4 regions of the Streptomyces sp. KLMMK genome follow, and region 2 is predicted to be linked to each of the others. Evidence: riboswitches for the same ligand, from Rfam matches in the RefSeq annotation. Region 2 holds a riboswitch; each other region holds the start of a gene.
The links. Region 2 has a riboswitch for cyclic di-AMP ahead of V7793_RS28865 (C40 family peptidase). Riboswitches for the same ligand answer to the same signal wherever they lie in the genome.
Positions count from the first base shown of each region.

Region 1 (9,264 bases), on a different contig from region 2:
GGCCTTCATCCTGCTCTTTGCGGGTTTTGAAACAACTGTGAACCTGATCGGTAACGGAACCTACGCCCTCCTGCGCAATCCGGAGCAGCGCGAGCGTCTCCAGCGCGCCCTCGCCGAGGGCGACGAGGGCCTGCTCGCGACCGGGGTCGAGGAACTGCTGCGCTACGACGGACCGGTGGAGCTCGCGACCTGGCGGTTCGCCACCCGGGACCTGACGATCGGCGGGCAGCGCATCGCCGAGGGCGACCCCGTCCTCGTCGTCCTCGCGGCCGCCGACCGCGACCCCGAGCGCTTCGCCGACCCTGATGCGCTGGACCTCTCCCGGCGCGACAACCAGCACCTCGGCTACGGCCACGGCATCCACTACTGCCTGGGCGCGCCCCTCGCCCGCCTGGAGGGCCAGACGGCTCTGGCGACCCTGCTGAGGCGCCTTCCCGACCTGCGGCTGGGGGCCGATCCGGAGGAGCTGCGGTGGCGCGGCGGGCTCATCATGCGCGGTCTGCGCACCCTGCCCGTGGCCTTTACACCTGAAGACATTCCGGGCACAACCGCCCAGGAGGGGCCGCCCGCCTGACCTCACGTCAGTCGGCGTGATCTCGGCGTGACCTCCGCTACATCGGCTTGTGACTCCGGTGGGCCGTCGCTATCTTCAACCACCATTCGCCGCCGAACGAGAGGCAACCGCCCATGAGACCCGGAAACGGCCGACATCGCCGCCCCCGTCAGATACCCGCCATCATGGTCGCCGCGGGGGTGACCGCCTCCGGAATCGCCATGCCGCTGCTGGCGGCCACCGGCGCGTCGGCAGCCGACGCCGGCACCTGGGACCGTGTGGCCCAGTGCGAGAGCGACGGCATGTGGAGCGCCAACTCCGGTAACGGGACCTACGGGGGACTGCAGCTGACCCAGGACCTCTGGGAGCGCCACGGCGGCCGCGAGTACGCCCCCCGGCCCGACCTCGCCAGCCGTGCGCAGCAGATCACCGTCGCCGAGCAGATCCTCGAGAGCAGAGGCACCAGCCCCTGGTCGAGCTGCGCGGCGAGCGCGGGCCTCACCTCGGGCGGGACCCCGGCGGAGGTCAACCCGGGCGGCACACACGCCCCCGCGAGCGACTCGACGCCTTCACGCGCCCCGGAGCGCACCACTTCGCACTCCACGCCGTCCGAGCCGTCCGAGCCCTCCGAGCACGACAAGCCTTCTGACGCGTCCACGTCTCCCTCGCCGTCCGGAAAGCCGTCGCCGGGTTCCTCGACGAGCCCCTCGGCCGACCCCTCCACGCAGCCTTCGGGGCAGCCGTCGACCGGCCGGCCGTCGCCGGGCCAGTCCTCCGGTCAGCCGTCCGGCCGGCCCTCCGGCAGCCCGTCGTCCGACGCGCCGTCACCCGACGCCTCGGGCACGCCGGGCGACGGGAAGTCCGGTGAGCCGCAGGAAGGCCGGCACCGCAAGCCCTCGACGTCCCCCACGGACGACCCGACCCGGATCCCGGACGGTTCCGCCACACCCGCTGCCGGCGATTCCGGTTCGCCTGCGGGGCAGCTGCCCGGCGAGGGCGGCACGGGTACGGGCAAGCACCGTGCCGACCCGTCGCGTTCGGAGGACGAGGGCCGTACGTCGCGGGGCGGTGGCGATGCCCGCACCGGCAGCCCCACGCCCACCGACTACACCGTGCGCCCCGGTGACAACCTGTCAGCCATCGCCGAGCAGCATGCGGTCAAGGGGGGTTGGCAGTCTCTGTATCAGCGCAATGAGAAAGCGGTCGGAACCGATCCCGACCTGATCCGTCCTGGTCAGAGGCTCGAGGTCGGTAAATAGACCGGCAGTTCGCGGCGAATGTCCGTTCCAGTCGAAAGTGAGACATGGGTCTCTTTGCCCGGTGGCGGAATGCGGTCTTCCCGAAACTGGCAAACCGTCTCTCACCTGCGGAAACGCGATGTTCCCCTGGGTAGCCAGGGGCAACTGTGGCTGGAAAGAGGGGTTTGAACCCTTGCCGCGACTGTGTTTACCGTCGTGTCCGCTCGCCACCGCGGGCACCACGGTCGCCACGCCGAATCCTGCCGGCGATCGGGGGAGTCGTCGCGCAAGCGCCGTAGGCAGGAGCGGGGGAACCAAGGTAGGCGCCGGAAACGGCTCCTCGGCGAAAGCCGCGGGTCCGGGACCGGCTAGGGGTGAAGCCGAGTGTGCTCGCACACGAAGCCGGGCGAACTCACAGCCCGAACCCGACAGCTCACCTCGTAGGCGTCGGTGAGGAAACGACTTATGTCCAAGGGCAAGCACCGTCGTCCGTCCAAGGCCGTCCGCATCTTCACGCTCGCCGGTGTCACCGGTGCAGCTGTCGCCGCCCCGCTGATGGTCGCCACCTCCGCCAACGCCGCCTCCGTCTCGACGTGGGACAAGGTCGCCCAGTGCGAGTCCGGTGGCAACTGGTCCATCAACACCGGCAACGGCTACTACGGCGGTCTGCAGTTCTCGCAGTCCTCCTGGAACGCCGCCGGCGGCCAGAAGTACGCCGACCGCGCCGACCACGCCTCCAAGAGCGCCCAGATCGCCGTGGCCGAGAAGCTGCTCGCCATGCAGGGCCCGGGCGCCTGGGGCTGTGCCGGTCCCGGCGGCCTGACGGCCGGCGGCCCGAAGGCGAACGTCGACCCGTCCGGTTCGGGCTCGGTCAGCAAGTCCACCAAGTCCTCCCGCACCGGCGGCACCGTCTCGGGCAAGTCCCACGCGGACCGCAGCGAGCGCCAGGCCGCGCCGAAGAAGACCACGCCGAAGCACTCCGCGCCGCAGGCCACCGAGCGCGACGAGGTCCCGGCCCCGAAGCGGACCGCCCCGGGCGGGCAGTCCTACAAGGTCGGCAACGGCGAGTACGAGGTCAAGGAGGGCGACACCCTCTCCAAGATCGCCGAGGCTCAGCACGTCAAGGGCGGCTGGCAGAAGCTGTACGACCGCAACAAGGACATCGTCCAGGACGCGGACGTGATCTACGTCGGCCAGAAGCTGCACCTCAGCTGATCCGGCAGGGCGGCCCGCTCCGGTGGGCCGCCCTTCTCCGCTCCCGGCGGGACCGCCCCGCTCCGATGCGCCGCCCCGAGCGCGCACCGGAGCGGGGCTTAGCCGTTTCCGGATCCGCCATACATACGGTGTTCTGGGCTTTTGTGCTGTTTTTTAGGCTTTTCCGGCCCGGGAAAGCGGTCCAACGGCGAGGCGAGCCTCCGGGGCCCGTTAGGCTCGTGCTGCAGAACCACAGACACACACGAAGGAGACCCTCGTGCCGTCCATCGACGTCGTCGTAGCTCGCGAGATCCTCGACTCGCGAGGCAACCCCACGGTCGAGGTCGAGGTCGGCCTCGACGACGGCTCCACGGGCCGTGCCGCCGTGCCGTCCGGCGCCTCCACCGGCGCCTTCGAGGCCATCGAGCTCCGTGACGGTGACAAGAACCGTTACCTGGGCAAGGGCGTCGAGAAGGCCGTCCTCGCCGTCATCGAGCAGATCGGCCCGGAGCTCGTCGGCTACGACGCCACCGAGCAGCGCCTGATCGACCAGGCCATGTTCGACCTGGACGCCACCGACAACAAGGGCTCGCTCGGCGCCAACGCCATCCTGGGCGTCTCCCTGGCCGTCGCGCACGCCGCCTCCGAGGCGTCCGACCTGCCGCTCTTCCGCTACCTGGGCGGCCCGAACGCGCACCTGCTGCCCGTTCCGATGATGAACATCCTCAACGGTGGGTCGCACGCCGACTCCAACGTGGACATCCAGGAGTTCATGATCGCGCCGATCGGCGCGGAGTCCTTCTCCGAGGCCCTGCGCTGGGGCACCGAGGTCTACCACACCCTCAAGTCGGTCCTGAAGACCAAGGGCCTGTCCACCGGTCTGGGCGACGAGGGCGGCTTCGCGCCGAACCTCGGCTCCAACCGCGAGGCCCTCGACCTCATCCTCGAGGCCATCAAGCAGGCCGGCTACACCCCCGGCCAGGACATCGCGCTCGCGCTCGACGTGGCCGCCTCCGAGTTCTACAAGGACGGCGTCTACAAGTTCGAGGGCCAGGACCGCACGGCCGCCGAGATGACGGACTACTACGCCGAGCTCGTCGCGGCGTACCCGCTCGTCTCCATCGAGGACCCGCTGTTCGAGGACGACTGGGACGGCTGGAAGACCATCACCGAGAAGCTCGGCGACAAGGTCCAGCTCGTCGGCGACGACCTGTTCGTCACCAACCCCGAGCGCCTCGGCCGCGGCATCGAGGAGGGCGCCGCCAACGCCCTGCTGGTCAAGGTCAACCAGATCGGCTCGCTGACCGAGACCCTGGACGCCGTCGAGCTGGCCCAGCGCAACGGCTTCAAGTGCATGATGTCCCACCGCTCCGGCGAGACCGAGGACGTCACCATCGCCGACCTGGCCGTCGCCACCAACTGCGGCCAGATCAAGACCGGTGCCCCGGCCCGCTCCGAGCGCGTCGCCAAGTACAACCAGCTCCTGCGCATCGAGGAGATCCTGGACGACGCCGCGGTCTACGCCGGCCGCAGCGCCTTCCCGCGCTTCAAGGGCTGACACGAGGACACCGCGGGCCGGCACCCGCAGGCCTGACACGGCCTCAGGGGAGCAGCCTCACCACGTCCCCGGCCACGGTCCCGTACCGTGGCCGGGGACGTACGTTCGTAGCGAGGCTGCGGGCGACCAGGACCTCGGGGAGGCGAAGTGGCGGCGGAACGCTCCACCGCGACCAGACTCAGGGCACTCGGCTCGGTGCTCGTCCAGGGCCCCACGGCCCGCGTCTACCGCGCGCGGGGCCCGCGCCGCAGCCGGCTCACCGGCCGTGCGGCGCTGCTGGCGCTCGTGGTGTGCTCGCTGGTCGTCGCCCTCGCCTATCCCATGCGCCAGTGGGTCACCCAGCGCTCCGACATCGCCGATCAGCGCCGCCAGTCCGAGCGCGCCCGCGAGCAGGTGAAGCGGCTGGAGGACGAGAAGGCGCGGCTGGAGGACCCGGCGTACGTCGAGCAGCAGGCGCGCGAGCACCTGCACTACCTGCACCCCGGGGAGACCGGCTACAGCGTGGTCGACGGCAGTGGCACCGCCCGGCGCCCGCGCGACCAGGGCGCCGCCGACCGCCCCTGGTACAGCAACCTGTGGGACGGTGTGGACGCCGCGGACACCCCGCGCTGACCGCGCCCGCCGGCCCCTCTCCTTCCTTCTGCACGACCCGCCTCCCGCACGACCTGCCGACACCACCGAGCGAAGACGACACGAGCGAGCACATGGACACCCCTCCGCCCCAGACCGAGTCCACCGAGCCCACCGACGCCGACATCGAGGCGTTCAAGGAGCAGCTGGGCCGCCCGCCGCGCGGACTGCGCGCCATCGCCCACCGCTGCCCCTGCGGCCTGCCGGACGTGGTCGAGACCGCGCCCCGGCTGCCGGACGGCACGCCGTTCCCGACGACGTACTACCTGACCTGCCCGCGCGCCGCCTCCGCGATCGGCACGCTGGAGGGCTCGGGCCTGATGAAGGAGATGCAGGACCGGCTGGCGACCGACCCGGAGCTGGCCGCCGCCTACCGCGCCGCGCACGAGGACTACCTCCGCCGCCGCGACGCGATCGAGGTCCTGGAGGGCTTCCCGAGCGCGGGCGGCATGCCCGACCGCGTCAAGTGCCTGCACGTCCTGGTGGGTCACTCGCTGGTGGCGGGCCCGGGCGTGAACCCCTTCGGCGACGAGGCGCTGGCGCTGCTGCCGGAGTGGTGGGCCAAGGGCCCGTGCGTCACGCCGTGCGGGGGTGACGAGAAGTGACCCGCGTCGCCGCCGTCGACTGCGGCACCAACTCCATCCGGCTCCTCGTCGCCGATCTCGACCCGGCGACCGGTGCGTTCACCGAGCTCGACCGCCGGATGACGATCGTCCGCCTGGGGCAGGGCGTGGACCGCACGGGCCGGCTGGCGGAGGAGGCCCTGGAGCGGACCTTCGCGGCCTGCCGGGAGTTCGCGGAGGTCATCCGCGACCTGAAGGCCGAGCGCGTGCGGTTCGTCGCCACCTCCGCCTCGCGGGACGCCGAGAACCGCGCGGACTTCGTGCGCGGCGTGGTGGACATCCTGGGCGTGGAGCCCGAGGTGATCAGCGGTGACCAGGAGGCCGAGTTCTCCTTCACCGGCGCCACCAAGGAGCTCTCCGGCCGGGACGACCTGGCCAGGCCGTTCCTCGTCGTGGACATCGGCGGCGGCTCCACGGAGTTCGTCGTCGGCGAGGAGCACGTCCGGGCGGCGCGCAGCGTCGACGTCGGCTGCGTGCGCATGACGGAGCGCCACCTCGTGGCGGACGGCGCCGTGGTGGACCCGGCGACCCCGGAGCGCATCGCGGCGATACGCGCGGACATCGAGGCCGCGCTGGACCTCGCCGAGGAGACCGTCCCGCTGGAAGAGGCCCGTACGCTCGTCGGCCTCGCCGGCTCGGTGACCACGGTCGCGGCGATCGCGCTGGGCCTGACCGAGTACGACTGGACGCGCATCCACCACGCGCGGATCTCCCTGGAGCAGGTCCGGGAGATCACCGGGAAGCTGCTCGCCGCGACGCATGAGCAGCGTGCGGCGATCCCCGTGATCCACCCGGGCCGGGTCGACGTGATCTGCGCCGGGGCGCTCGTCCTGCAGGCCGTCATGGAGCGCGTGGGGGCCCACGAGGTCGTCGTCAGCGAACACGACATTCTGGATGGAATCGCCTGGAGCGTCGCCTGAGAAGGCGGCCCGAGGAGGCCCCTTCGGGGGCCTCCGGGAAAAAGTTCGTGAAATCCTTCACATGAAAAAAGGGAGCGTTGGCGGCGCGAAGGGGCCTGTTGGGCCCTTCCGGGGCCCCCGGAGCCCTCTGCGGTGGGATGCCGTCCGGTTTCGGGCGGGTTAAAGAGCCGCTTATGTGATCGTCGGCGTGGCAGTGGTCTAGTCAACTTGAGACCCGCAAGGCCAGTTCAACAGGGGTTCACAACGTGCCCGCCGGTCAACTGGTTCCCTTACGGGCGTATGGCATGGGTCACGGTGGCGGCGGAGTGTAGCAGATACCCTTCGACCCCTTGTGAAGGGGCTCACGAGCATGCCCGTGGAGAGTGCTGGATACTCGAATCATGAGCACCACGGAGCGTCCACGGATCCTCGTAGTAGGCGGTGGGTACGTCGGCCTGTACGCGGCGCGCCGCATCCTCAAGAAGATGCGGTACGGCGAGGCGACCGTCACGGTCGTCGACCCGCGTTCGTACATGACCTACCAGCCCTTCCTGCCCGAAGCAGCTGCCGGCAGCATCTCCCCCCGCCACGTCGTGGTGCCGCTGCGACGCGTGCTCCCCAAGGCGGAGGTCCTCACCGGCCGCGTCACCACCATCGACCAGGACCGCAAGGTCGCCACCGTCGCGCCGCTCGTCGGCGAGGCGTACGAGCTGCCCTTCGACTACCTGATCGTCACGCTCGGCGCCGTCTCCCGCACCTTCCCGATCCCCGGCCTCGCCGAGAACGGCATCGGCATGAAGGGCGTCGAGGAGGCCATCGGCCTGCGCAACCACGTCCTCGAGCAGCTCGACAAGGCCGACTCGACGACCGACGAGGAGATCCGCCGCAAGGCGCTGACCTTCGTCTTCATCGGCGGCGGCTTCGCGGGTGCGGAGACCATCGGCGAGGTCGAGGACATGGCGCGCGACGCCGCCAAGTACTACCCCAACGTCAAGCGCGAGGACATGCGGTTCGTCCTCGTCGACGCCGCCGACAAGATCCTCCCCGAGGTCGGCCCCAAGCTCGGCGCGTACGGCAAGGCCCACCTGGAGAGCCGCGGCATCGAGATTCACCTCTCGACGTCGATGGACTCCTGCGTCGACGGCCACGTCGTGCTGAAGAACGGCCTCGAGGTCGACTCCAACACCATCGTGTGGACCGCGGGCGTCAAGCCCAACCCGGCGCTGGCCCGCTTCGGCCTGCCGCTCGGCCCGCGCGGTCACGTCGACACCCTGCCGACCCTCCAGGTCAACGGCACCGACTACATCTGGGCCGCTGGCGACAACGCCCAGGTTCCGGACCTCGTCGGCCGCGCCGCGGGCAACGAGAACGCCTGGTGCCCGCCGAACGCCCAGCACGCGCTGCGCCAGGCCAAGGTCCTCGGCGACAACGTCATCTCGGCGATGCGGGGCTTCTCGGCCGCGCAGACCGAGTACAAGCACGCCAACAAGGGTGCGGTGGCGGGCCTCGGCCTCCACAAGGGCGTCGCGATGATCGTCATGGGCAAGATGAAGATCAAGCTCAAGGGCCGTCTCGCCTGGTACATGCACCGTGGCTACCACGGTCTGGCCATGCCGACCTGGAACCGGAAGATCCGCGTCTTCGCGGACTGGACCCTCGGCATGTTCCTCAAGCGCGAGGTCGTCTCGCTGCGCGCCATGGAGAACCCCCGCGAGGAGTTCTACGAGGCCGCGAAGCCGGCCCCGCAGCCCAAGGCCGACTCCGTTCCCTCGGAGAAGGCGAAGGCCTCCTAACGGCGGTCGCGGCTCGGCCGCGGTCAACCAGTCGGCAACGGCGTCCACCAATCCGTGGGGTGGGCGCCTTTGTCGTATGCCCGGCCACCGACAGTTGATCTAATCTGACTGAACGGGACTACCGTGCCGACTCTTGGTGTTTAGGTGTCAGTTGAACGTTTCTCCTGACCTTGCATCATGGAGGTGTGTGCGACATGGCCGACGCCGCTCGACGGCTCACCGCGCTCGCGGAAGAGGTCCTGGGAGCCCCGCTCCCGGTCCGGATCCGCGCCTGGGACCGCAGCGAGTACGGCCCCCCGGGCTCATCCGGTGCCCCCGTCCTGGTCGTCCGCCGCCGCCGCGCCCTGCGCCGGCTGCTGTGGAAGCCGGGCGAGCTGGGCCTCGCCCGCGCCTGGGTCGCGGGCGACATCGACGTCGAGGGCGATCTCTACGAGGCGCTCGAGCTCCTGGCAGGCTCCCTTTGGGAACGCGGCGAGGAATCGCGCCGCTCCGGCCTCGCCGCCCTCCTCTCGGCCGTGCGCGACCCGCGCCTGCGCGCCGCGGGCGGCGAGCTCCTCAAACTGGCCGGCCCCGGGCTGCCGCCCCGGCCGCCCCGCGAGGAGGCCCGCAGGACCGGCGGCCCCCTGCACACCCTGCGCCGCGACAAGCAGTCCATCAGCCACCACTACGACGTCGGCAACACCTTCTACGAGCGCGTCCTCGGCCCCTCCATGGTCTACTCCTGCGCCTACTGGGGGAGCGAGGGGGACGGAGCCTCCACCCTTGAGGAGGCCCAG
Region 1 is NZ_JBAMDC010000038.1:18,933-28,196, forward strand. It holds gene V7793_RS10145 (cytochrome P450 family protein) at 1-574, shown strand, start outside; gene V7793_RS10150 (transglycosylase family protein) at 688-1,812, shown strand; cyclic di-AMP (ydaO/yuaA leader) riboswitch at 2,073-2,253, shown strand; gene V7793_RS10155 (transglycosylase family protein) at 2,257-3,006, shown strand; gene eno (phosphopyruvate hydratase) at 3,263-4,543, shown strand; gene V7793_RS10165 (FtsB family cell division protein) at 4,691-5,155, shown strand; gene V7793_RS10170 (DUF501 domain-containing protein) at 5,248-5,778, shown strand; gene V7793_RS10175 (Ppx/GppA phosphatase family protein) at 5,775-6,716, shown strand; gene V7793_RS10180 (NAD(P)/FAD-dependent oxidoreductase) at 7,097-8,488, shown strand; gene V7793_RS10185 (cyclopropane-fatty-acyl-phospholipid synthase family protein) at 8,683-9,264, shown strand, end outside.
Region 1: linked by a shared signal. The riboswitch ahead of V7793_RS10155 (transglycosylase family protein) and the one ahead of V7793_RS28865 (C40 family peptidase) in region 2 are both predicted to bind cyclic di-AMP.

Region 2 (7,164 bases):
CTCCCGGTCCCAGTGCAGCAGGGGCGGGCCGAAGCCGGTCGCGTTGACGACGTAGTCGAAGCGCTCCGGCGCCGCGCCCGAGCGCTCCACCCGCCACGTGCCGCCCTCGAAGGAGACGGACCGCGGGTAGGGGCGGACCATGCGCAGCGCCCCGGAGTCGAAGTGCGCGAGCAGCCGCCGGGCGTTGACGTGGGAGAGCGCGGTCGCGTACCGCCCGGTCATCCAGGCGAACTCCGCCGCCAGTTCCCGCAGGCGGCCCGGGGACAGGGCGGGAGCCAGCGCGATGAGCTGCTCGATCAGGGGCACCATGACGTCCGGCCACGCGCACGCGCCCGCTTCGACGAGGGCGGTCTCCTCGCGCAGCCGCTGCACCGGATCGCAGGCGAGGGAGACCTGGTGGCGCAGGGGACGGCGGTCGTGCAGCCGGATCGCCTCCACCACGCACCGCACCAGCCGGTCCTCCAGGCAGGGGTCCGCGGGGTCGAGACGGGAGATGCGCTCCAGCGGCGGGTACGGGTGCAGCGGCGCGGCCAGGGACTCGCGGACGGCGGGCAGCCGGCCCGACGGCGAGGTCAGGGTGGTGCGGTGGCCGTCGCGGCACAGCAGCAGCGCCGCGTCCGCCGCCGACTGGTGGCTGCCGAGGACGAGCACCCGCGAGCCCGGGCGCAGGCCCTCCCGGATCCGGGCCGCGGGATAGGGGCTGTCGAGGTAGCGGGGGTGGCCGACGAAGGCGGCGAAGCCGTCCGGGACGCGGGGGCGGTGGACGCCGGTGCAGACGACGACGTCGTCGGCGCGCAGCTCCTCGCCGGTCGAGAGGCGCACCCGGTGGCCGTCCGGGCCGCCGGCGCCGATGCTCCGCGCGCTCGCCCGTACGTGCCCGACGGCGACGCCGGTCCGCGCGGCCTGCTCGCGGGCCCCGGCGGAGCGGTCGGCGCAGTACTCGGCCATCCGGGCGCGGGGGACGCAGTCCTTCGCGGTGCCCGTCCAGCCGTGTTCGCGCAGGTGCTCGACGAAGTCGCCGGGCCGGTCCGCGAGGAGCGAGTTCAGCTCGGCCGCGGTGTTGCACAGCAGCAGCGGGTCGTCGTCCCCGAAGGCCAGGCCCCAGCCGGCCGGGTGGGGGTCCACGACGCGGACGGAGGCGACGGGCAGGGGCGGCCGGCGATCGGCGAGCGCGCGGACCAGCTGCAGCAGCACGCTGGTCCCGGCGACCCCGCCGCCGACGATGACGACGTCCCGGCCGGTAATACGAGCGATGCGTCCCACGGGCACCTCTCTCCCCTCGGTCATCCCCCCGGGCCCGTAGAGCACCCTGCCCATCCGGCCGCCCCACGGAACCCGCGCGGCCCGGCCGCCCGCGGCGTAGAGCGGGCCGACGGCCGGGTCGGCGAGGACGTCGCCTCCAGCGCGGCGAGGGTCTCGTCGTGGGCGAGGCTCCGCCAGGACTGCAGCCGGCCTGTCCGTATTTCTGAATATCTGTCCACCATTCCCGGGCGGTTGGGCCGAACGGGCGTCACCGTCCGTCACCTCCGGACCGTCCGCCCCGGACTGCTCGTTCCTGCTGGTAGATCGGCAGGAACGGATGCGACGCGGAAGGAGCGGCCATGGGTGAGCCTGCGGTAACGGTCTCGGCCCCGGCCGAGGCCCCGGCCCCGGCGCCGCCCTCCGCCGCCGCGAGCGCTGCACGGATCGCCGCGGCCTGTGCCGGGGCCGCACCCGCGGTCGTGGCGCGGCTGAGCGGTGCCGGACTGCCGCCCGGCCCGGCCGTGGCCGTCTTCGGCCTGGGGGTGCTCTGCTCGGCGCTCCTGCTGATGTGGGCCGCGGAGACGGCCCGCGTGGACATGGCCGGGGCGCTCGCCCTGGCCCTGCTGGCCTTCATCGCCGTGCTGCCCGAGTACGCCGTCGACCTCTACTTCGCCTACGCGGCCGGATCCGACCCCTCCTACGCCGCCTACGCGGCGGCCAACATGACGGGCGCGAACCGGCTGCTGGTGGGCGTCGGCTGGCCGCTCGTCGCGCTCGCCGCCGCCCTGGCGCTGCGCCGCCGCGGCGCGACTCCGGGCGCGATCGTGCTGGAGCCGCACCGCCGCATCGACGTCGCCTTCCTCGCGGTGGCCGCCGTCTTCGCTTTCGTGATGCCGCTCAGCCGCGAGATCGGCTGGTACGTACCGGTGGTGCTCGTCCCCTGGTACGGCTACTACCTCTACCGGATCGCCAAGTGCGGCGCGGGCGGGATGGAGGAGCTCGTCGGCGTCCCGGCGCGGCTGGCCCTGCTGCCGCGGGCCGGGCGGCGCACCGTGACGGCCGTGCTCTTCGCGGGCGCCGCGGCCGTGGTCTTCGCCTGCGCCGAGCCGTTCGCGCTCGGACTGGTGGAGGCGGGCGCCTCGCTCGGCATCGACCGCTTCGTCCTGGTCCAGTGGCTCGCCCCGCTCGCCTCCGAGGCCCCGGAGCTGATCGTCGCCGTGGTCTTCGCCTGGCGCATGCGGGTCGGCGACGGGCTGGGCGCGCTGCTGTCGAGCAAGGTCAACCAGTGGACGCTGCTGGTGGGCTGCCTGCCCCTCGCCCACGCGCTCGGCGGGGGAGGGGCGGCCCTGCCGCTGGTGACCCGTCAGGTCGACGAGGTGGCCCTGACGGCCGCGCAGACCGTCCTGGCCGTCGTCGTCCTGCTGGACCTGCGCTTCGTGCGGTGGGAGGCCGCCGTCCTCCTCGTCCTCTTCGCGGTGCAGTTCGCGCTTCCGGGCGAGTACGCCCGGGAGGTGCTGACCTACGTCTACCTGGGCCTGGCGGCCCTGCTGCTGACGAGGCGGTGGCGACACCTCCCGGACACGGGCCGGGCCCTGGGCGGGCGGGTCGCGGGGGACCCGCACTTCTGACCTGCCGCTACGGTTCCGAGATCAGCTCCGTCACCGCCTTGAGCCCGTCCGTGGCCAGCGCCCGGCGCTGCCGGTCCGCTCCGGTGCCCCGCCGCAGCAGGCGGTTGACCAGCGAGCTCACCTGCCGGGTGTCGCCCGACTCCTCCAGCGACCGCCCTATGTGGGCGAGGAGGCTGCGGACGACCTCGTCCGCGCCGTGGCGCCGGCCCGCGGGGTCCACGAGGACCCCGTCGAGACCGTGCCGGGCGGCGTGCCAGTTCGCCGCGGCCAGCAGCTCCGGCAGGCAGGGCGTGGGGGGCCGCCCGGCCTTCTCGTCGCGGATGGCGGTGGCGACCAGCCCGCGGACGATGCCCGCGAACATGACGGCGTCGTCGGCGCGCAGCTGGACGTCCAGGCAGCGCACCTCGATGGTGGGATAGCGGTCCGACAGCCGTGCCTGCCAGTACAGCTGGCCCCGGTCCTCGATCGCCCCGGCCGTCAACAGCGCCTGGATGCGGGCCTCGTAGTCCGCGAGGCCGTCGAAGTACGGGGGCGGGCCGCTGACCGGCCAGCGGCTGTAGACCACGGTCCGCCAGCTGGAGAAGCCGGTGTCGATGCCGTTCCACAGCGGGGAGTTGCCCGCCATGGCGACCAGCACGGGCAGCCAGGGCCGGACCCGGTTGAGGACCGCGACGCCCATCTCGCGGTCGGGGATGGCGACATGGACGTGCATCCCGTGGACGAACTGCTCGTCCACGAGCTGGGCGGCACGGATCCGCATCGCCAGATAGCGCGGGTTGCCGGTGACCGGGATGGGCTCGGGGCCCGAGCACGGCGCCGTACCGCAGGCGGCGATCCGGCAGCCGGACCGCTTGGCGGCGGAGCTCACCGCATGGCGCAGCCGCAGCAGGTGGCGGCTGGCCTCGGCGAGATCGGAGCAGACCGGAGTGGCAACTTCCACCTGGGCCTGCAACAGCTCCGCCTGAATCTCCCGCTCGTTCACGACCGGTTCCAGGTCGACCGCCGCCCGGACCTCGTCGGCCAGGGGTACCGGCAGTGCGGTGGCCGGGTCGAGCAGAAGATACTCCTCCTCGATCCCTAGGGTGAGCATGCCGTAGGGCTACCCTCGGGCTCGCGAAGCGAACCGCACGGAGCCCGCCGGCACGGCCTTCTGACGCAAAGACGCCCTACCGCCGCCCTGCCGCGGCCCCCGCCACCTCGTCTTTCGTGCATCGCCGGGGTGACTCGAATCAGTTCTTCAACTCCCTTTTGATAAAGGGGATTACCGGTTACCCGTGATGCCGGGTAACACCCCGGTTCCAGGGATCGCCGTGAAGTGAAGAAGTTCACAGAAGCACCTTTCGGCTCCGAATTCCGGCGGCCCGTGATGCAGGATCGTGCATCGAACAACAAGATCCCGTCACCGAGGCGGGCGACCCGGGCGGACGCCGAGTCCTGCCGCCGTACCGGGTGCGGAGCAGAAACGAATGGATCGGCAGGAGCGGGAGACCCGAGCACGGCGGACCACGATGGCAGTGGTCCTTGGGGTGAAGCCATTTCAGGTGGCCGGGCAACTTCGACAGCCCGAACCCGACAGGTCATCTTTCGCAGGCGGATGACGAAGGGTTTTGGCATGTCTGCGTTCCCTGGCATATCCACACTCATGTCCCGCGCCGGTGCCGCTTCCGTGGTCACCGCGGCCACCGTGACCGCGTCGATGCTCCTCCCCGGAATGTCGGCCGAGGCGAGTGCCGCCACTCCGGGCGCCACCGCCCTGAAGGTCGCGGCCTCCAAGCAGGGCTCCCCCTACCAGTACGGCGCCGCCGGCCCCAACCGGTTCGACTGCTCGGGCCTCACGCTCTACTCGTTCAAGAAGGCCGGCAAGACCCTGCCGCGCACCGCGGCCGCGCAGTACAACAAGACCCGGCACATCTCCGCCGGCTCCCGCCAGGCGGGCGACCTGGTCTTCTTCCACTCGGGAAGCAACGTCTACCACGTCGGGATCTACGCGGGTAGCAACAAGATCTGGCACTCGCCCAAGCCCGGCGCGAAGGTCCGGCTGGAGAAGATCTGGTCCGGCAGCGTCTGGTACGGCCGGGTCAACTGACCGTCCGGACCACCCGGTCCGGCCCGGGGTGCGACGACCGACCGGGCCGGGGCGACCCAACCCCGGCCCGGAGACCTCCGGGGGAACCCGTGCAGGGTTTCCCCGGAGGAGTGCGTCACAGCCGCGTCCTGGAGCGGTGCCTCAGGGCAGCTGCGCCCCGTACGCCTGCAGCGCCGCCGGTACGGGCTGGAAGAACGTCTCCCCGCCGCCGGAGCAGTCGCCGCTGCCGCCCGAGGTGAGGCCGAGGGCGGTGGCACCGTCGAAGAGGGCGCCGCCGCTGTCGCCCGGTTCGGCGCAGACCGAGGTGCCGATCATGCCCTCGACCGCCCCCTCCTCGTAGTTGACGGTCACGTCGAGGGCCGTGACCTCGCCGCCGTGCACCCGGGTGGTGCTGCCGCTGCGCTGCACCTTCTCGCCGACGACGGCTTCCCCGGCCTTGCCGATGTTCTGCGTGCCGCCGTTGTAGAGGTCCACCGCGCTCGGGTGGGCGATGGTGGACGTGTAGCGGACGAGCGCGTAGTCGTGGCCGGGGAAGGACGAGCTCTCGACCACGCCGATCTGGGCGCCGCCCTGGGTCGCGGACCAGGTCCGCGAGGCGTTGCCGCAGTGCCCGGCCGTGAGGAAGTACGGCTTGCCGCCCTTGGTGACGTTGAAGCCCAGCGAGCAGCGCACGCCGCTGCCCCAGATCGCGTCGCCGCCCGCGATGAGCGGACGGAACTTCCCTGACGTTCTCCTGACCGCGACCTTGTCGCCGAGCTGTGCGACGGCTTTGTCCAGCCGGTCCTGCCGGGCGCCCGTGACCGTGCTGTCGGCGGTGACGACGACCTTGTTGGAGCGGGGATCCACCGACCAGGCCGTGCCCGGTACGCTCGCCTCCGCCTTGAGCGTCCGCAGGGCCGAGGCGAGCTCGGCGGCCGAGTGGCGCACGGTCCTCGGTTCGGCGCCGGCGGCCCTTGCCCTGGCCGCCGCCTCCTGGTCGAGGACGCCGACGACGAGCCTGCCGGTCCCGGCGTCGTAGTACGAGCCGGCCGAGTCCGCGCCGAGGTCGGCGGATATCCGCTGAGCCAGCTCGGCGGCCTGCGGCGAGGAGAGCTGACGGGGTGCCGGCGAGTCCGCGTGCGCGCCGGGGAGCGTCAGGGCCGCGGCCGTCAGGGCGACCATCGCCGCGCCGGCGGTGGCCGTACAGCGCGTGGAGATGCGGGAACGTTTCACTCGTGACCTCCTGTGGGGGAGTGCCCGGCGGCACGGTGGTGCCCGGGCGTGGAGGACGTGCGGGTGCGATGCGCGTGCGTGACGCACGTGCGCGACCCGTGTGCGTGACGCGTGGGTGATGCGCATCGGTGAGGACACGGTGCACGACAGGCCGATGGGAGATCGTCGCGTCCATGTCAAGTACGGGATATGGGCGAGTATCCCGAGAGGACGAGCGGAAGTTCAAGAGCGACATTCGGTCGTGCGAAGGGCGCCGGCCGCAGTCCCCCGGCGGCTCAGCGGCACCGCAAGCCGCCCCCCTGAACGGGAGTGACGGGCCTGGACGGCCGCCGTGCGGTGACCGGACACCGCGGGGCACGCCTGTCCGGTAGTCGCTCCCCGCGGGCCGCCCGTGGAGCGGCGCCGGTACGTTCTTTGCTCAGTCCTAACGGCCGGGGCACCGCAAAGGGGAGGCCGGGTCCCGCCGTTCGCACGGCGGAACCCGGCCCGGCCTTCCCGGCCTTGCGGCTACTGCGCCCCCGTCGTGTGGGTCGGACGGATCGGGCCGCTGCCGCCCGGCTTCTGCGGCGCGGTGCCCTCCACGTGCTCGACCGGCTTGTCCAGCTCGGACGCGAGCGCCTCCTCGGACGGCGTGACGGGCTGCTCGGCGGGGGCCCCGGCCTGCTCGGTGCTCTTGGGGTCCTCAGCGGTCATATCGAAAACTCCTGTGTCAGGCGCGCTGTGATGCGCAGGGAACAACTGTGCCTGCAGTATGTAACGGCGCCATCAACGGACGATCAACGGCCCCTCACCCGTCCTCTGCTCCCGTGCCGGGCGCTGAGGTACTGTCACCATCTGTCGCCGGGCAGAGCCGGCAGGGCACGGTCGGGGGAAAGATGCGGGACACAACGGAGCCGTCCGCAGACCGGCTCCATTTCCAGCTGCTCGGCCCGGTGCGCGCGCTGGCGGACGGTCACCACGTGGACCTGGGCGCGCGCCAGCAGCGCGCCATGCTCG
Region 2 is NZ_JBAMDC010000301.1:217-7,380, forward strand. It holds partial or broken gene V7793_RS28850 (FAD/NAD(P)-binding protein) at 1-1,263, opposite strand, end outside; gene V7793_RS28855 (hypothetical protein) at 1,602-2,870, shown strand; gene V7793_RS28860 (carboxylate-amine ligase) at 2,878-3,960, opposite strand; cyclic di-AMP (ydaO/yuaA leader) riboswitch at 4,316-4,478, shown strand; gene V7793_RS28865 (C40 family peptidase) at 4,483-4,956, shown strand; gene V7793_RS28870 (S1 family peptidase) at 5,098-6,168, opposite strand; gene V7793_RS28875 (hypothetical protein) at 6,676-6,861, opposite strand; partial or broken gene V7793_RS28880 (AfsR/SARP family transcriptional regulator) at 7,044-7,164, shown strand, end outside.

Region 3 (5,532 bases), on a different contig from region 2:
GCGGGGATCGCGGTCGGCTGCTTCCGGCCGCCGTCCGTGCCGGACGGCGTCTCGCGGCTGCGGCTGACCGCCCGGGCCGACCTGTCGGACCGGCAGGTGACGGCCGCGGCCGACGCGATCATACGGACCGCGCCGGCCGCTTGAGAGAAAGGGACTGACGGGTCAGAGCGGGTCGGTCCCGCCGTCGCGCAGACCCTCGACGAAGCGGGTCCACGCGGCGGAGCGGAAGACGAGCGCGGGCCCGCCCGCCCGCTTGGAGTCGCGCACGGCGAGGAGGCGGCCGGGGAGCGGTCCGGCCGTCTCGACGCAGTTGTTGTATCCGGTGCTGTAACTGCTGCGCCGCCATGGAGCCTCGCGGAGCAGGGAAAGCGCTGCAGGGGTGGAACGGTGGGGTACGTACCGAGGCATTGCGGACATGGTGCCTCCTTACGCGCCGTCGTTGATCCCGGCGATGAATTCCAGCGATTTCTCGTGCGAGAGGGCGTGTGCGCGCAGTGTCGTGAAGGCCGCGCCGTACGCCCGGAGGTCTTCTTTCCGCTCCAGGTAGAGGCTACTCGTCAAGTGGTCGAGAACAACCACATCCAGATCAGCAATGCGCGGAAATGAGAAAATAACAAAAGGCCCGGTGATGCCCATATGGCCGCCGCTGGAGAAGGGCAGGACATGCAGTCGCACGTGCCCCAGCGATCCCGTCTCCACCAGGTGCCGCAACTGCCCGGCCATGACCTCCGGGCCGCCGACCTCATGGCGCAGCACGGCCTCGTCCAGCACGGCGCACACCTCCAGCGGCTGCTCGCCCCGGAGCACCGCCTGGCGCGCCAGGCGCACCCGCACCAGCTCCTCGACCTGCTCCGGCGCGGGGTCGCCGAGGGCCGCGCGGGTCACGGCGCGGGCGTAGTCCGGCGTCTGCAGCAGGCCGGGCACCACGGTGGTCTCCAGGGTGCTTAACCGCGAGGCCTCCGACTCCAGGCTGATGAAGTCGAGATAGGCGGGCGGCAGCCGGTCCCGGTAGGCGTACCACCAGCCGCGCCGGGCTCCCGCACCCTCGCCCGGTTCGGGGGACCCCGCACCGCACAGCGCCCCCAGCAGCGCGCGCAGCTCGGCGTCGGTGACCCCGTAGGCGTCCAGCAGCCGGGCCACGTCCGCCGGTTTCACGCCACTGCTGCCCGTCTCGATCCGGCTGACCTTCGACTGGTGCCAGCCCACCGCACGCGCGGCCTCCAGGCTCGTCAGCCCGGCCAGTTCGCGCTGGCGGCGCAGCTCCGCACCCAGCTTGCGGCGGCGTACCGCCGGTCCGTACCGCATTGGCCCTCCCCTGGGTCACTGTCGTTGTCATACGTCAGTGTCAATAGCCCAGTGTGCCGTGTGAATCCGGTCGCTCGTTGTAGAGTTCACTGCTTCGGGCGACAGATATATGCATATCTCGGGGGATCGCTCCCATCACAGGCGTTATCAGTGGCAGTCTGTCGCGCAGAGCCGTCCGAGGCCGCTCATGCCCCCCACGACTTACGGCACGCTTCCCGGTTTTCCGTGGCACGCACCGGAGTCCGGTCTCGGCGGGACCTCGGCTGAAAGGGCCACCGCCATGGCAGACCACCAAGAAGCCACCGTCACGCTGCCGAGCGCCCCCGCCTCGGTCTCCACGGCGCGCCGCTACGTCGCGGAGGTGCTGGCGGACTGGGGGCTTCCGGGCGGGACGGACACCTCGGAGACCGTGCGCCTGATCGTCTCCGAGCTCGCGACCAACGCCGTGCAGCACACCCGGGGTCAGTCGCCCACCTTCACCGTGGACGTCCGCCTCGACCGTGATCAGCAGCTGCGCATCGGCGTCACGGACAGCCACCCGCGCTTCCCCCGGCGGCTGCCCGCCGCGGTCCAGCAGGACAACGGCCGCGGCATGGTGATCATCCGCTGTCTCACCGCGGAGCACGGGGGGCGGCTGTTCTGCACGCCGACCTCCGACGGCGGCAAGACGGTGTGGATCTCCCTCCCCTGGACCGCGCCGGTCAGCGCCGAGCGCTGAACTCCCCTCCGGCCGGCCTGGCCCCCCGCACCCGGGTGCGGGGGGCCTCGGGCCTCTTCGGGCCCTCGTGCGGGGAGGTGCGGGGAGTGGGTGTCACCGGCCCTTCCGGGGTCTCCGGGCGGGCCGGTGACGCCGGGTCAGCCGACCCGGCCGTAGAGGACGCTGTTGGTCCAGATCCGCTCCAGACGGACGACCGCGCCCGTCTTGGGTGCGTGCCAGATGCGGCCGTCCCCGTTGTATATCCCCACGTGGTAGATCCCGCGCCCGGAGACGAAGAAGACGAGGTCGCCGCGTTCGCGTGCGGAGCGGGGGATGTGGTGGGTGCTGTTGTACTGCTGGGCGGCGGTGCGGGGCAGGGACTTCCCGGCCCGCTTGAAGGAGTAGAGCGTCAGGCCCGAGCAGTCGAACCGGGAGGGTCCGGTCGCCCCCCACTGATACGGGGAGCCCTGCTTCGAGGCCGCGATCCGCAGTGCCTGGGTGGAGACGGTAGACGCCTCCGCCTCTGCCGCGCCGCCCGGAACCAGCACGGTGGCTCCGACGGCGGCGAGAGTGAGGGCCGATGCCGCACCGGCCCTGGACAGCTTTGACGGACGTTTGTGCGCGCCCATGCGCTAACCCTTCGTCAGCCGCCTGTGAAGGATGACCTGTCGGGTTCGGGCAGGCGAAGGTTGCCCGGCCGCTGTCAACGGCTTCACCCCAAGGGCCGACCGCACTACTCTTGGTCGTCCCACCACTCTTGGGTCCTCCATCCCTGCCGTTGCACTCAAGTCGACCCGGCATCCCGGCGGCGGCAGGGTTCGGCGTCCGCCGGGACCGCCCCGCCTGGGTGGCGGGGTCTTGTCGTCGAAGGGATCTTGGCGCAGCCGCCGTGCCGATTCCGAGCGGAACCAGGGGTATGTGAGCCTGATCACTTCTGGGCAATTCCGGTGGACGCGGGGCGATTTGATGGTGTGCGCCCAAGCCGGCTGAGCCGCTGGCCTGCGGCGGTTCGTACCGGCCCGGGGGCAATCCGGCCGTCCGCGCCAAATCGATCACCGCGCCCCGTCTACGCCGTGATCCTTCATGGAGGGGACCGGGGTTTATTCGGGTGCGGACCCCCGGCCCTCCGGCGCACATGGCGCGGAGATCCCTTCGCCCCCGGCGCTCTGCGCCGGGGACCCGTATCGTCCGCGTCGGCATGACCCGCTCGCACCTTCCGTTCACCCGTTCCGTACGGGCGTGCGAGCCGCGGCGCCGTCGTACCACCGCGACGACCATGGTCTGCGCCGCCCGTAGCCGGCCGTACGTGTCGTGCGGACGGGCGGCCATGATCCGGCCCAGAAGATCCAGTAGGTGCAGACGACAGACGGCGCCCGGGCCCGTGGCCATGGCATCGCAAAGAGTCAGTTAACGCGTTGGAAAAGGTTGCGCCCTAATCTGCAATCACTGGCCACCGGCCGAAGAACCCCAGGTCAACACCGTGTTGAACTCGGGTAGCGTCCCGGTGCGTCCATCCGGGACACCTGGGACGACAGTGAGGTGGGACGCATGCAACTCTCCCCGCGCGAGCAGGAACGACTGCTCCTGCACGTGGCCGCCGACGTGGCCGCCAAGCGCAAGGCCCGCGGCCTGCTCCTCAACCACCCCGAGGCGGTGGCCCTGATCACGGTCCACGTCCTCGAAGGCGCCCGGGACGGCCGCACCGTCGCCGAGCTGATGTCCTCCGGGCGCGGGGTGCTCACCCGCGACGACGTCATGGAGGGCATCCCCGAGATGCTCCACGACGTCCAGGTCGAGGCCACCTTCCCCGACGGCACCAAGCTCGTCACCGTTCACGAACCGATCTGCTGACGGGGAGGACCCGCGATGATCCCCGGAGAAATCCTGTACGCCGCCGAGCCCGTGGCCCTCAACCAGGGACTGCACCGCACCCGGCTCACCGTGCTCAACGCCGCCGACCGCCCGGTGCAGGTCGGCTCGCACTACCACTTCGCCGAGGCCAACCCCGGCCTCGACTTCGACCGTGCGGCGGCCCGCGGCAAGCGCCTCGACATCGCCGCCGGCACCGCCGTCCGCTTCGAGCCGGGCATCCCCCTCCAGGTCGACCTCGTCCCCATCGGCGGCAAGCGCATCGTCGAGGGCCTGCGCGGCGAGTGCGGGGGACCGCTCGATGACTGAACTCAGCCGCGTCGCCTACGCCGGCCTCTACGGGCCGACCGCCGGCGACCGCGTCCGCCTCGCCGACACCGACCTCGTCGTCGAGATCGAGGAGGACCGCAGCGGCGGGCCCGGGCACGCCGGCGACGAGGCCGTCTTCGGCGGCGGCAAGGTCATCCGCGAGTCCATGGGCCAGTCCCGCGCGACCCGGGCGGACGGGGCCCCCGACACCGTCATCACCGGGGCCCTCGTCCTCGACCACTGGGGCGTCGTCAAGGCCGACATCGGCATCCGCGACGGCCGGATCACCGGCGTCGGCAAGGCCGGCAACCCCGACACCATGGACGGCGTCCACCCCGACCTCGTCATCGGACCCGAGACCGAGGTCATCGCCGGCAACGGCAAGATCCTCACCGCCGGGGCCGTCGACGCCCACGTCCATTTCATCTGCCCGCAGGCCGCGGACGAGGCTCTCGCCTCGGGAGTCACCACCCTGCTCGGCGGCGGCACCGGGCCGGCCGAGGGCAGCAAGGCCACCACCATCACCCCCGGAGCCTGGCACCTCGCCCGGATGTTCGAGGCCATGGAGGGCTACCCCGTCAACGTCGGCCTGCTGGGCAAGGGCAACACCGTCTCGTACGACTCGATGCGCGCCCAGCTGCGGGCCGGCGCCGTCGGCTTCAAGATCCACGAGGACTGGGGGGCGACCCCCGCCGTCATCGACGCCTGCCTGGCCGTGTGCGAGGAGAGCGGGGCCCAGCTCGCCATCCACACCGACACCCTCAACGAGGCCGGCTTCGTCGGCGACACCCTCGCCGCCATCGCCGGCCGGTCCATCCACGCCTACCACACCGAAGGCGCGGGCGGCGGGCATGCACCCGACATCATCACCGTCGTCTCCGAGGCCAACGTCCTGCCCAGCTCCACCAACCCCACCCGGCCGCACACCGTCAACACCGTCGACGAGCACCTCGACATGCTGATGGTCTGTCACCACCTCAACCCGGGCGTCCCCGAAGACCTCGCCTTCGCCGAGTCCCGCATCCGGCCGGGCACCATCGCCGCCGAGGACGTCCTGCACGACCTCGGAGCGATCTCGATCATCTCCTCCGACTCCCAGGCGATGGGCCGCATCGGGGAGGTCGTGCTGCGCACCTGGCAGACCGCGCACGTGATGAAGAGACGCCGCGGCGCCCTGCCCGGCGACGGCCCGGCCGACAATGCACGGGCCCGGCGCTACGTCGCCAAATACACCATCAACCCGGCCGTCGCGCAGGGCCTCGACCACGAGATCGGCTCCGTGGAGCCCGGCAAGCTCGCGGACCTCGTGCTGTGGGACCCCGCCTTCTTCGGCGTGCGGCCGCAGCTCGTCA
Region 3 is NZ_JBAMDC010000386.1:480-6,011, reverse strand. It holds partial or broken gene V7793_RS31745 (8-amino-7-oxononanoate synthase) at 1-144, shown strand, start outside; gene V7793_RS31740 (DUF397 domain-containing protein) at 163-417, opposite strand; gene V7793_RS31735 (helix-turn-helix domain-containing protein) at 427-1,305, opposite strand; gene V7793_RS31730 (ATP-binding protein) at 1,586-2,023, shown strand; gene V7793_RS31725 (C40 family peptidase) at 2,161-2,631, opposite strand; cyclic di-AMP (ydaO/yuaA leader) riboswitch at 2,636-2,820, opposite strand; gene V7793_RS31720 (urease subunit gamma) at 3,551-3,853, shown strand; gene V7793_RS31715 (urease subunit beta) at 3,869-4,180, shown strand; gene V7793_RS31710 (urease subunit alpha) at 4,173-5,532, shown strand, end outside.
Region 3: linked by a shared signal. The riboswitch ahead of V7793_RS31725 (C40 family peptidase) and the one ahead of V7793_RS28865 (C40 family peptidase) in region 2 are both predicted to bind cyclic di-AMP.

Region 4 (9,264 bases), on a different contig from region 2:
CCGCGGGAAGGATGGTTCAAGTCCTCGTACAGCGGTGCCGGCCACACCGAGTGCGTCGAGGTCGCCCACGCCGCTCGGCGCACGTTCGTCCGCGACTCCAAGAATCCGGGCGGCCTCATGCTCTCCGTCTCACACGACGGATGGATGGCCTTCGTGGCCGACGCGAGACGCCTTAGCGCCCACTGACGCAGAGCCTGCCACCCGAAACTCGGGGGGCGGGGTGGTCCACGCCCGCCAGCCGACAGCACCCGAGATTTGCACCCCCGAGACTCGGGAGTCGGGACCCGAGCGGTCCATCTGAGGAATGGGCGGTGAGGCTTACCCGCCCTCCCGCCCCGTTCGCGTGTGCGTGCGCGTAAGCACACGTGTTGACTTTGTGCAACCGAGTCGCCACGCCTCGCTGTCGGCGTGTAGCGTGCGCCACAACGAACAACCCCGGCACCGGTGCTACCAACACCAGGCCGGGGTTTGACCACCTAGATCAAAGGCCCTGATCTCGTGGCTGTCGCCAACCTTATCGCTCCCCCCCATGGCCGCGCCCGGATACGGCAAGCGGACCGCACCCGATCAAGCCCCTCGCGGCCGGGGCGACTTCGCTCACCTGCCCGCCCACGAGGCGTCCATCGCCGCGCACATCGACCGGCTTCCCGACGGCGCCGCCGTCGACATCAAGACGCTCGCCAAGGAGCTCCCCGCCTACGGGCAGCAGGCCGTCGCCTCCGCCCTCAAGGCCCTGTCCGCGGCCGGTCACCTGCGTCGTTTCAGGGAGGTCGTCGGCGAGGGCCGTACGCAGTGGGTGTCCCGCTCGTACTTCTCGCGCACAGCGCGGGACGACGCCTGGTGGGCGGCCTTCCTCGCCCGTACGTCCGGGCAGGGCGCACCTTCGCCGGCCGTCTCCTCGCCCCCTGAGCCGGAGCGTGAGAAGGCGCGAAACGACTGTTCCCCCGCCTACATCGCCCTGGCCACGCTCGGCTGCTCCGACTCCCGCCTGATGCTCTCCGCCGCCGAGTGTTCCGCCCTCGAAGGCCTCGCTGCCGAGTGGTTCGCGCGCGGTGTCACACCGCTGGAGTTCGCGCGGATCCTCACGACCGGGCTTCCCGACGTCATCCACTGCCCGGGGGCATTCACCCGCAAGAGGCTCATCGACAGGCTGCCGCCGGAGCGCCTCCAGGTCCCGTACGGGGTGGCCTCGGCGCCTCACCGCGTCATGGAGTGCACCGGCTGCGGCGTCCCCGGCCGCCCCGAAGCCCTGTCCGGCGGCCTGTGTCGCCCCTGCCGCGGTGACGTGCCGTCCCCGGACCCGCTGGGCGAGGTACAGGCTGCCGTCCGCAGTCACGTCTCCCAGTTGCGCGCTCTGGCACGTGCACGGCGCTGACCATCGGCTACGTGCGCGGAAACGGGGCTCTCGCCATCGCTCCTGCGGCCCGGCGTAGCCTCGAAAACGTTGGGTTTGCTGATGCGGAGGTGTGGGATGGCTCAGGTTCCTACGGCTGTGGTGGCTGCCGGTGGGCTTGTCAGTGGGTACGGCGTTGCTCGGTGGACGAAGAAGCGGCCGCTTGGTGGGGCTGTGCTTGCCGTGGCCGGTGGGGTGGCTGCTCGGCAGTGGGCCGGGAAGGTCGGGGCGCCCCAGGCTGCGGCGCTGACCGGGCTGTACGTTGCCGCGTTCGCCGGGTCGCACCCGCTGGCCAAGAAGGTCGGAGCCTGGCCGGCCGTGTTCGGGGTGGCCGGGGCCGTGGCGCTCGCCTCTTGGGTGGCTGAGAGCCGGGCTTGAGCAGTGGGTAGAGATTGACGGCAGGGCTTCGGGCGGGGTTTTCCGCTCGAAGCCCCGCCACGGCCCGCTTACGCCGACGCCTCCGTCAGGAGGGTCAGGTCCGCCTCCGTCAGCTTGACGTCCGCCATCGCCAGCAGCGGCGCCAGCTGCTGCACCGTGCGCGCGCTCGCCAGCGGGGTCGCCACCGTGTGCTGGGCCGCGAGCCAGGCCAGGGCGACCGTGGCGAGCTCGACGCCGTGGGCCGCGGCCACCTCGTCCAGGGCCGCCAGGACGCGGCGGCCGCGGTCCGTTCGCAGGTACTCCGCGGCGCCCTCCGCCCGGGCGCTGTCCACCGTCGTGCCCGGGCGGTACTTGCCCGTGAGGAAACCCTTGGCCAGGGCGAAGTACGGGACGGCCGCCAGGCCGTGCTTCTCCGCCACCGCCGCCAGGTCGCCCTCGTAGGTGTCGCGCGAGACCAGGTTGTAGTGGGGCTGGATCGCCACGTACTTCGCCAGGCCCGCAGCCTCCGAGAACTCCAGCGACTCCTGCAGGCGCTCCGGGGTGATGTTCGAGGCCGCGATCTCGCGGACCTTGCCCTCCTTCACCAGCGCGTCGAGAGCAGTGATGAACTCCTCCACCGGCACCGACGGGTCGTCGTAGTGCGTGTAGTAGAGGTCGATGTAGTCGGTGCGCAGGCGGCGGAGGGATTCCTCCACACCCGCCTTGATCACCGCTGCGCGCAGGCCCCGCGGCTCCGGGACGCCCGCGCCGACCTTCGTGGCGAGGACGATGTCGGCACGGTTGCCGCGCGAGGCGAACCAATTGCCGATGACGGTCTCCGACTCGCCGCCCTCGTTGCCCGGAACCCAGGCCGAGTAGACGTCCGCGGTGTCGATGAAATTGCCGCCCGCCGCCGCGTACGCGTCGAGGACCGCAAAGGATTCCGCTTCGTCCGCTGTCCACCCGAAGACATTGCCGCCGAGCGCCAACGGGTGGACGGAGAGATTGCCGATCTTCTTGTGAATGTCAGCCATGTACTCCTGCAGCGTCCTTGCGGGGGCCGGTATTCCGCTACGGCCTGCGCTACGGCCTCCGCTACGGATGCAGGCCCCTGCTCCTCAGCCACCCCAGCGGGTCGATCGGCGCGCCCCCGCCCGGCCGGACCTCCAGGTGCAGGTGCGGGCCCGTGACGTTGCCCGTCGCACCGACACGGCCTATGACCTGGCCCGGCGCGACCTTCCCCGAGGTGACGACCATCGACGACAGGTGGCAGAACCACAGCTCCGTACCGTCGTCGAGCCTCAGGACGATGCGGTAGCCGTACGCCCCGGCCCAGCCGGCCTGAACGATCCTGCCGCCGCCGACCGCCCTCACCGGCGTGCCGGTCGGGGCCGCGAAGTCCTCCCCCGTGTGATTCGCGGACCACATGTTCCCCGCCTGACCGAAGCCGGCCGTCAGGGTGTACGAGGCCAGGGGGAGCTTGAAGCCGCCGGAGGCGGAGTGGCGGGCCGCCGGGGCGGGAGCCGGAGCCGGAGCCGGAGCCTGGGCGGATCGCTGCTTCTTCGGCGCCTGCTGCCTCGGTGCTTGCTGCTTCGGTGCGTGCTGCTTCGCCGTCTGCTGCCTCGACGCCTGCTGCTGCTCCGGAGCCGCCGCCCGCGCCGCCCGCGCCTCCGGCGCCTCGGGCGTCTCAGGCGTATCGACCCGCTCCTTCGCCGCCTCCGCGGACCGCGCCGCCGCCTCCGCCGCCTTCCGCTCCGCCGCCTTCTTCTGCGTCTCCGCGGCCTGCTTCACCTGGGCCGCCTGCGCCTCGGCCTCGGCCACGCCCTGCTGGTGGTCGGCCTGCTCCAGGATTCTCGCCCGGAGCACCTCACCCGCCGCCGCCGCGCTCTCGGCCATCTCCACCGCGGCCGATGCGCTTTCCTCGCCGGCGAATTCGGCGGCGGCGGAATCGACCGAGCCCGCCGCGCTCCCCGCGAAGAACGAGCCCACTCCCGGCAGCTGGGCCAGGTCGGGCATGGATATGGACGTCGCCGGGCGCTCCTGGGCGTGCGCCATGCCGCCCGCGCCGACCGCCGCGATGACGCCCGCGCCGAGGACCGCACCGCTGCGGGCCATCGTGCCGCCGCGCTGCTTCACGACGCGGTGGCGGCCGCGGCCCGTGCCGAAGGCGTTGTAGACGGAGGGGCGGTGGGAAGCGGGGGCGTACGGCGACCCGGGGTCGTAAGCGCTGTCCGACTCGTACCGCAGCTCCGGCCGGGGCTCGGGCTCCGGCTCGTACGGAGGTACGTACGCCGGGACCAGCGGCGGATCGTATGCAGCGGGCTCGTACGCGGCGGGCTCATACGGGGCAGGCCTATACGGCGCGACAGGCTCGTACCCGACAGGCTCATACGGCGCGACAGGCTCATACCCGACAGGCTCGTACGCGGCAGGCTCGTTGGATGCCACGAAGGCACTCCTTTCCTTCCTTCTCGCCTACCGGGTTAGCTGACGGGTTCGGAGCAGGAAGGTCTCCTACGGGCCGCGCGCGGCCCGATTCACCCCAGGGTGGTGGTTCCCCGGTTCCCAGAACTTGCCGGTGTATCAGGTGGTGCTGTGCCCGCGGGATTCGGCGAAGGCGCACGGCGCAGCGCCTCTTGCGGCGTTGCGACAACCGCGCTCCGTTATCGAACGTTAATAGACATGCCGGGTGGATTCCAAGCCGAACGCCCGAATCCACCGATGCCCTCGGGCACGTCTTCACAGGATGTGCGCCCACGGAGCCTGTCGATACTTTCTACGAAATGCTGTTCGATCCGCTCGCCGCGCCGGATCGCCAACAGGGCCATGTCGTCGGCAGCCTGACCCTCCGAATGGCGCGCGACGTCCGCGATCAGGGCGTCCAGCAGCGCCTCCGGGTTCTTGAACCGACAGCCCGTCAGCCCGGCCCGCGGGTCGTAGAACGTACCGCCGGCATCCCTCGCCTCGGTCACCCCGTCCGTCATCAGCAGCAGCATCGATCCCGCGGGAAACTCCCGCTCCTCCGCCCGGTCCGGCCACACCCCCAGCTCGCCCAGGCCGAGGGGCAGCGCGGGGACGGCGGGGTCGGCCGCGCCGATGCGGCCGTCCGCGTGCAGCAGGAGCGGTGAGGGGTGGCCGCGGTTCAGCAGCCGGAAGACGGGCTCCCCCGGCGGCAGCTCCGCCAGTACGGCCGTGGTGAAGCCCTCGGTCCGGTCCACGGAGTCGGCCCGCAGGTTCGCCCGCCGTGCGCCCTCCCGCTGGAGCGCGTGCTCCAGCCGCCCCGCGAGCCCCTCCAGCGTGGGCTCCTGCTCGGCCGCCTCCCGGAAGGCGCCGATCACCACGGCTACCGCCTCGACCGCGTCCAGGCCCTTGCCGCGGACGTCGCCGACGATGACGCGTACGCCGTACGGGGTGTCCTGGACCGCGTACAGATCGCCGCCGATCCGGGCGTCCGCCTGGGCGGCGACGTAGCGCGCGGCCACGCGGAGGCCGCCGATCCGGGACGGGGGCGCGGGCAGGACGGCGCGCTGGGCCGCCTCCGCGATGCCCCGGGCGGAGGCGAGCTGCTGATCGCTGCGACGGGCGATGCGGTTGATGCCGAGCGCGACCAGGGAGACGGCGCCGATGGTCGCGATCTCGGCCAGCGCCTCGCCGGTGTCGGACGGCCGGTGGTAGACCACGAGGCCGACCGCGACCGCCACGGCGGCCAGGGCGGCCGTGACCGTGGCACGGAGGGTGTGCAGCGGCGCCGCGACGAGGGGCGCGGCGGAGAGGAAGGGGGCGCACGTGTAGTGCGCGGGCGCCCCGAGGCCGAAGAGGACGGCGCCGACGATCAGAACGGCCGGGAGCCTGCGGACGGCCCGGCGGACGGCCCGGCGGACGCCCCGGCGCGCCGTACGGCGGAAGACAGGGCGGGCAGAACGGCTCTCTCGCTTGCCCACCGCACTCTCTCCTGACCGGCAGTCCCGCACGTCAACGACCTCCCACCCTTCCGGGCGGGAGGTCGTTGGGCGAACGGTGCTGGGCCAACCGGGGAGGGAGGCCCCTGGGAGAACGGCCCGGCGAGCAGTCCGGCAAGCACGCCCAGCGGGCAGTCGGCGAGTACGCCCAGCGGGCAGTCCGGCGAGCACGCCGACGGGCAGGCCGACGGGCAGGCCGGCGAGCACCCCCGGGAGAGCGGGTTACGAGGAGCGGCGCTCCCGTGCGCCCCCGGTGCCCCGGCCGGCGCCGTTCCTGCCGGCACCCCGGCCGGAAGCCGCACCGGAAGCGCCACCGGCCGCCCGGCCGGCACCCCGGCCGCCCGTGCCCCGGCCCGAACCGCCGGCACCGTAGGACGCCGAAGACGAGGACGAGGAAGACGACGAGGACGACGAGGACGACGCCCCGGAAGACATCTCCGTACGCACCCGGCCGCGACCGCCACGACCGCCGCGCGAACCACGGGTGCCCCGGGAGCCGCGCGACCCGGCGGCAGCCGCAGCCCCACCGGCGGACCCGGCGCTCGCGCCGCCCCCGCCCGACCGCTTCCGCGGCGTCGACTGGGCCGGCACCGGCGGCGCGATGACCACGGGCACGCCACTGGGCTGCTGGGCACCGGTGATGCGGACGAGCTCCTCATCCTGCGGGCCGACCGTCACGACGTTCGGGGAGATCTTGGCCGTGACCATCATGCGGCTCATCTCGCGCCGCTGCTCGGGCAGCACGAGCGTGACGACCGTGCCGGACTCGCCCGCGCGGGCCGTACGGCCGCCGCGGTGCAGGTAGTCCTTGTGGTCCATGGGCGGGTCGACGTTCACGACGAGGTCGAGACCGTCGATGTGGATGCCGCGCGCGGCCACGTTCGTGGCGATCAGCGCGGTGACCTCCTGCGTACGGAAGAGGTCCAGGGTGCGGTTGCGCTGCGGCTGGCTCTTGCCGCCGTGCAGGGCGGCGGCGCGCACGCCCTCGGACAGCAGCTTCTTCACCAGGCGGTCGGCGCCGCGCTTGGTGTCCACGAACATGATCACGCGGCCGTCGCGGGCGGCGATCCGGGTGACCGTGTCCTTCTTGTCCGTCTCGGAGACGTGCAGCAGGTGGTGGTCCATCGTGACGACCGCGCCCACCGACGCGTCGACGGAGTGCGTCACCGGGTCGGAGAGGAAGCGGCGGACGAGCCGGTCGACGTTGCGGTCGAGGGTCGCGGAGAAGAGCATCCGCTGCCCCTCGGGGTCGACCTGGTCCAGCAGCTTGGTGACCTGCGGCAGGAAGCCCATGTCGGCCATCTGGTCGGCCTCGTCCAGGACCGTGATCCGCACGTCGCCGAGCTTGCAGTCACCGCGCTGGATGAGGTCCGCGAGCCGCCCGGGGGTGGCGACGAGCACCTCGGCGCCGCGCGCGAGCGTCTGGGCCTGCCGGCCGATGGACATGCCGCCGACGACCGTGGCCGTCCGCAGGTTCACGGCGGTGGCGTACGGGGCGAGCGAGTCGGTGACCTGCTGCGCGAGCTCGCGGGTGGGGACGAGCACGAGGGCGAGCGGGCGGCCGGGCTCGGCGCGGCGGCCGGCCGTACGGGCCAGCATGGCGAGGCCGAACGCGAGGGTCTTGCCGGAGCCGGTGCGGCCGCGGCCGAGGACGTCACGGCCGGTGAGCGAGTTGGGCAGCGTCGCGGCCTGGATCGGGAACGGCTCGGTGACGCCCTCGCGGGTCAGCGTGGAGAGCAGGCCGGCGGGCATGTCCAGATCGGCGAAGGACGCCACCGGCGGCAGCGCCGGGGTGGTGCTGACCGGGGTCTCGAAGTCGCCCTGGGGGGCGGCGGGCCTGCGGCGCGACGACTGGGCGCCGGAACGGCCGCCCTGCTGGGAGCTGCGGTTCTGCTGGGCACCACGGTTCTGCTGGGGTCCGCGGGGGCGGGCGGGGCGGGCGGAGCGAGTCATACGGGTGGGACCTTCCCTCAATGGGGGTGGCACGCCCGAAAGGGAGACTTCGCATCGCGAGACCGTCCGGAACAAGAACGGTCGGACGGCGGAAAAGCCTGGGCGCGCTGGTGCGGGACGACGGCCGGCACGCGGGCGCCGGCCGGCGCAGGGGCAGCAATGGGGCCCGCACCCCGAGGTGCGGGCCCCATTGCCTGGTGCTTCATGCAGAGCCCGGCGCCGTCGTCAGACGGACCGGGCGGGCATCATCGTCAGGCGGCGACGATGTTCTCGGCCTGCAGGCCCTTCTGGCCCTGCGTGACGTCGAAGGAAACCTTCTGGCCCTCGAACAGCTCACGGAAGCCGTTGGAGGCGATGTTCGAGTAGTGGGCGAAGACGTCCGGACCGCCGCCGTCCTGCTCGATGAAGCCGAAGCCCTTTTCCGAGTTGAACCACTTCACGGTGCCAGTAGCCATGTCTATCTCCTTAGTGGATGCAAATGGGCCCCACACCGGACAAAGACCGGCAAAAACAAAAATGCGCCTTCGGTTCACATAACCGTCAGGCGCACACGAGTTCATGGGTACCACAACTGAAACGTCAGTTAAGCGTAGCACACGTCGGCGGCCCCCGTTTCACCCGCCCGCCGACGGTGCGCAGCCCCGCGGCAGCCCGGTGCCGCTACAGCTCCACGCCCTGGGAACGGGCATGGCGGTCAGCCGCCACCTCGGCCTCCGCCTCGTCCAGATAGACCTCGCAGACCAGGCGGCCGTCGGTGTTCATGTTGTGCTCCAGCTCCCACAGGCTGAGCTCGCCGCCGCCCTCCAGCAGGAAGGCGTGCTCGTAGAAGCGGCACCAGGTGGCGTCGCGCCCGGGGCCCCGGCGGCGCGGTTTGGTGATCAGCGCGATGTGGTGGCCGAGCGCCCCCTGGAGCAGCTCGCGCACCACCTCGCCGGGCCCGTCCTCGTTCTCCGCGCGCCGCAGCAGCCGCCGGGCGTGGTCGGGCGAGCCGTCGGAGACGTACTCCCGGCGGGGCTGCACCGGCCCCATGGCCAGCAGCAGCTCCTCCGCCAGCCAGGCCGGCAGCTCCTCGGTCTCGCTGCCGGGGCCGATGCCGCCGCCGATCCGGTCGTGCACGCGCCGCTCGGCCCGGTCGAGGACGTCCTCGTCCGCGTACAGCTCGTAGACGAAGACATCCTCCGGCCCGGTGTTGTGCTCCAGCTCGAACAGAAGCAGGCTGCTGCCGTCCGCCAGGAGGAAGACGTGGCGGTACGAATTACAGCGGAGGGGCCGCCGGTCGTCATTGCGCTGGCGGTACGAGCGGAGCTCGGGCTGATGCATCAGCGCCGTCCGCAGCCGGCCGAGCATCCGCTCGTCGATCTCGAAGCCGTTCTGCGCCCGCCCCAGCAGCGCCTCCACATGCTCGATGGGCGTGGTCTCGGCTCCCGCCGGACCGCCCGGTCCCTGGCCGTGCTCCGTGCGCCCCCTGTGCGCCCTGTACGCCGGGCTCTGATTCCCCCACTCTGCTCGCTCGCTTCCGCTGCCGTTCTCACCCGCTCGCGAGTTCTCCATGCCTCCGACCTCCCGGACCTCGCCGCGCCCACCCCGCGCACTTACCGTAGC
Region 4 is NZ_JBAMDC010000080.1:2,570-11,833, reverse strand. It holds gene V7793_RS15110 (DUF397 domain-containing protein) at 1-186, shown strand, start outside; gene V7793_RS15105 (hypothetical protein) at 530-1,375, shown strand; gene V7793_RS15100 (hypothetical protein) at 1,472-1,771, shown strand; gene V7793_RS15095 (aldo/keto reductase) at 1,840-2,784, opposite strand; gene V7793_RS15090 (M23 family metallopeptidase) at 2,846-3,886, opposite strand; cyclic di-AMP (ydaO/yuaA leader) riboswitch at 4,208-4,338, opposite strand; gene V7793_RS15085 (PP2C family protein-serine/threonine phosphatase) at 4,414-5,691, opposite strand; gene V7793_RS15080 (DEAD/DEAH box helicase) at 5,932-7,662, opposite strand; gene V7793_RS15075 (cold-shock protein) at 7,914-8,117, opposite strand; gene V7793_RS15070 (DUF6227 family protein) at 8,323-9,213, opposite strand.
Region 4: linked by a shared signal. The riboswitch ahead of V7793_RS15090 (M23 family metallopeptidase) and the one ahead of V7793_RS28865 (C40 family peptidase) in region 2 are both predicted to bind cyclic di-AMP.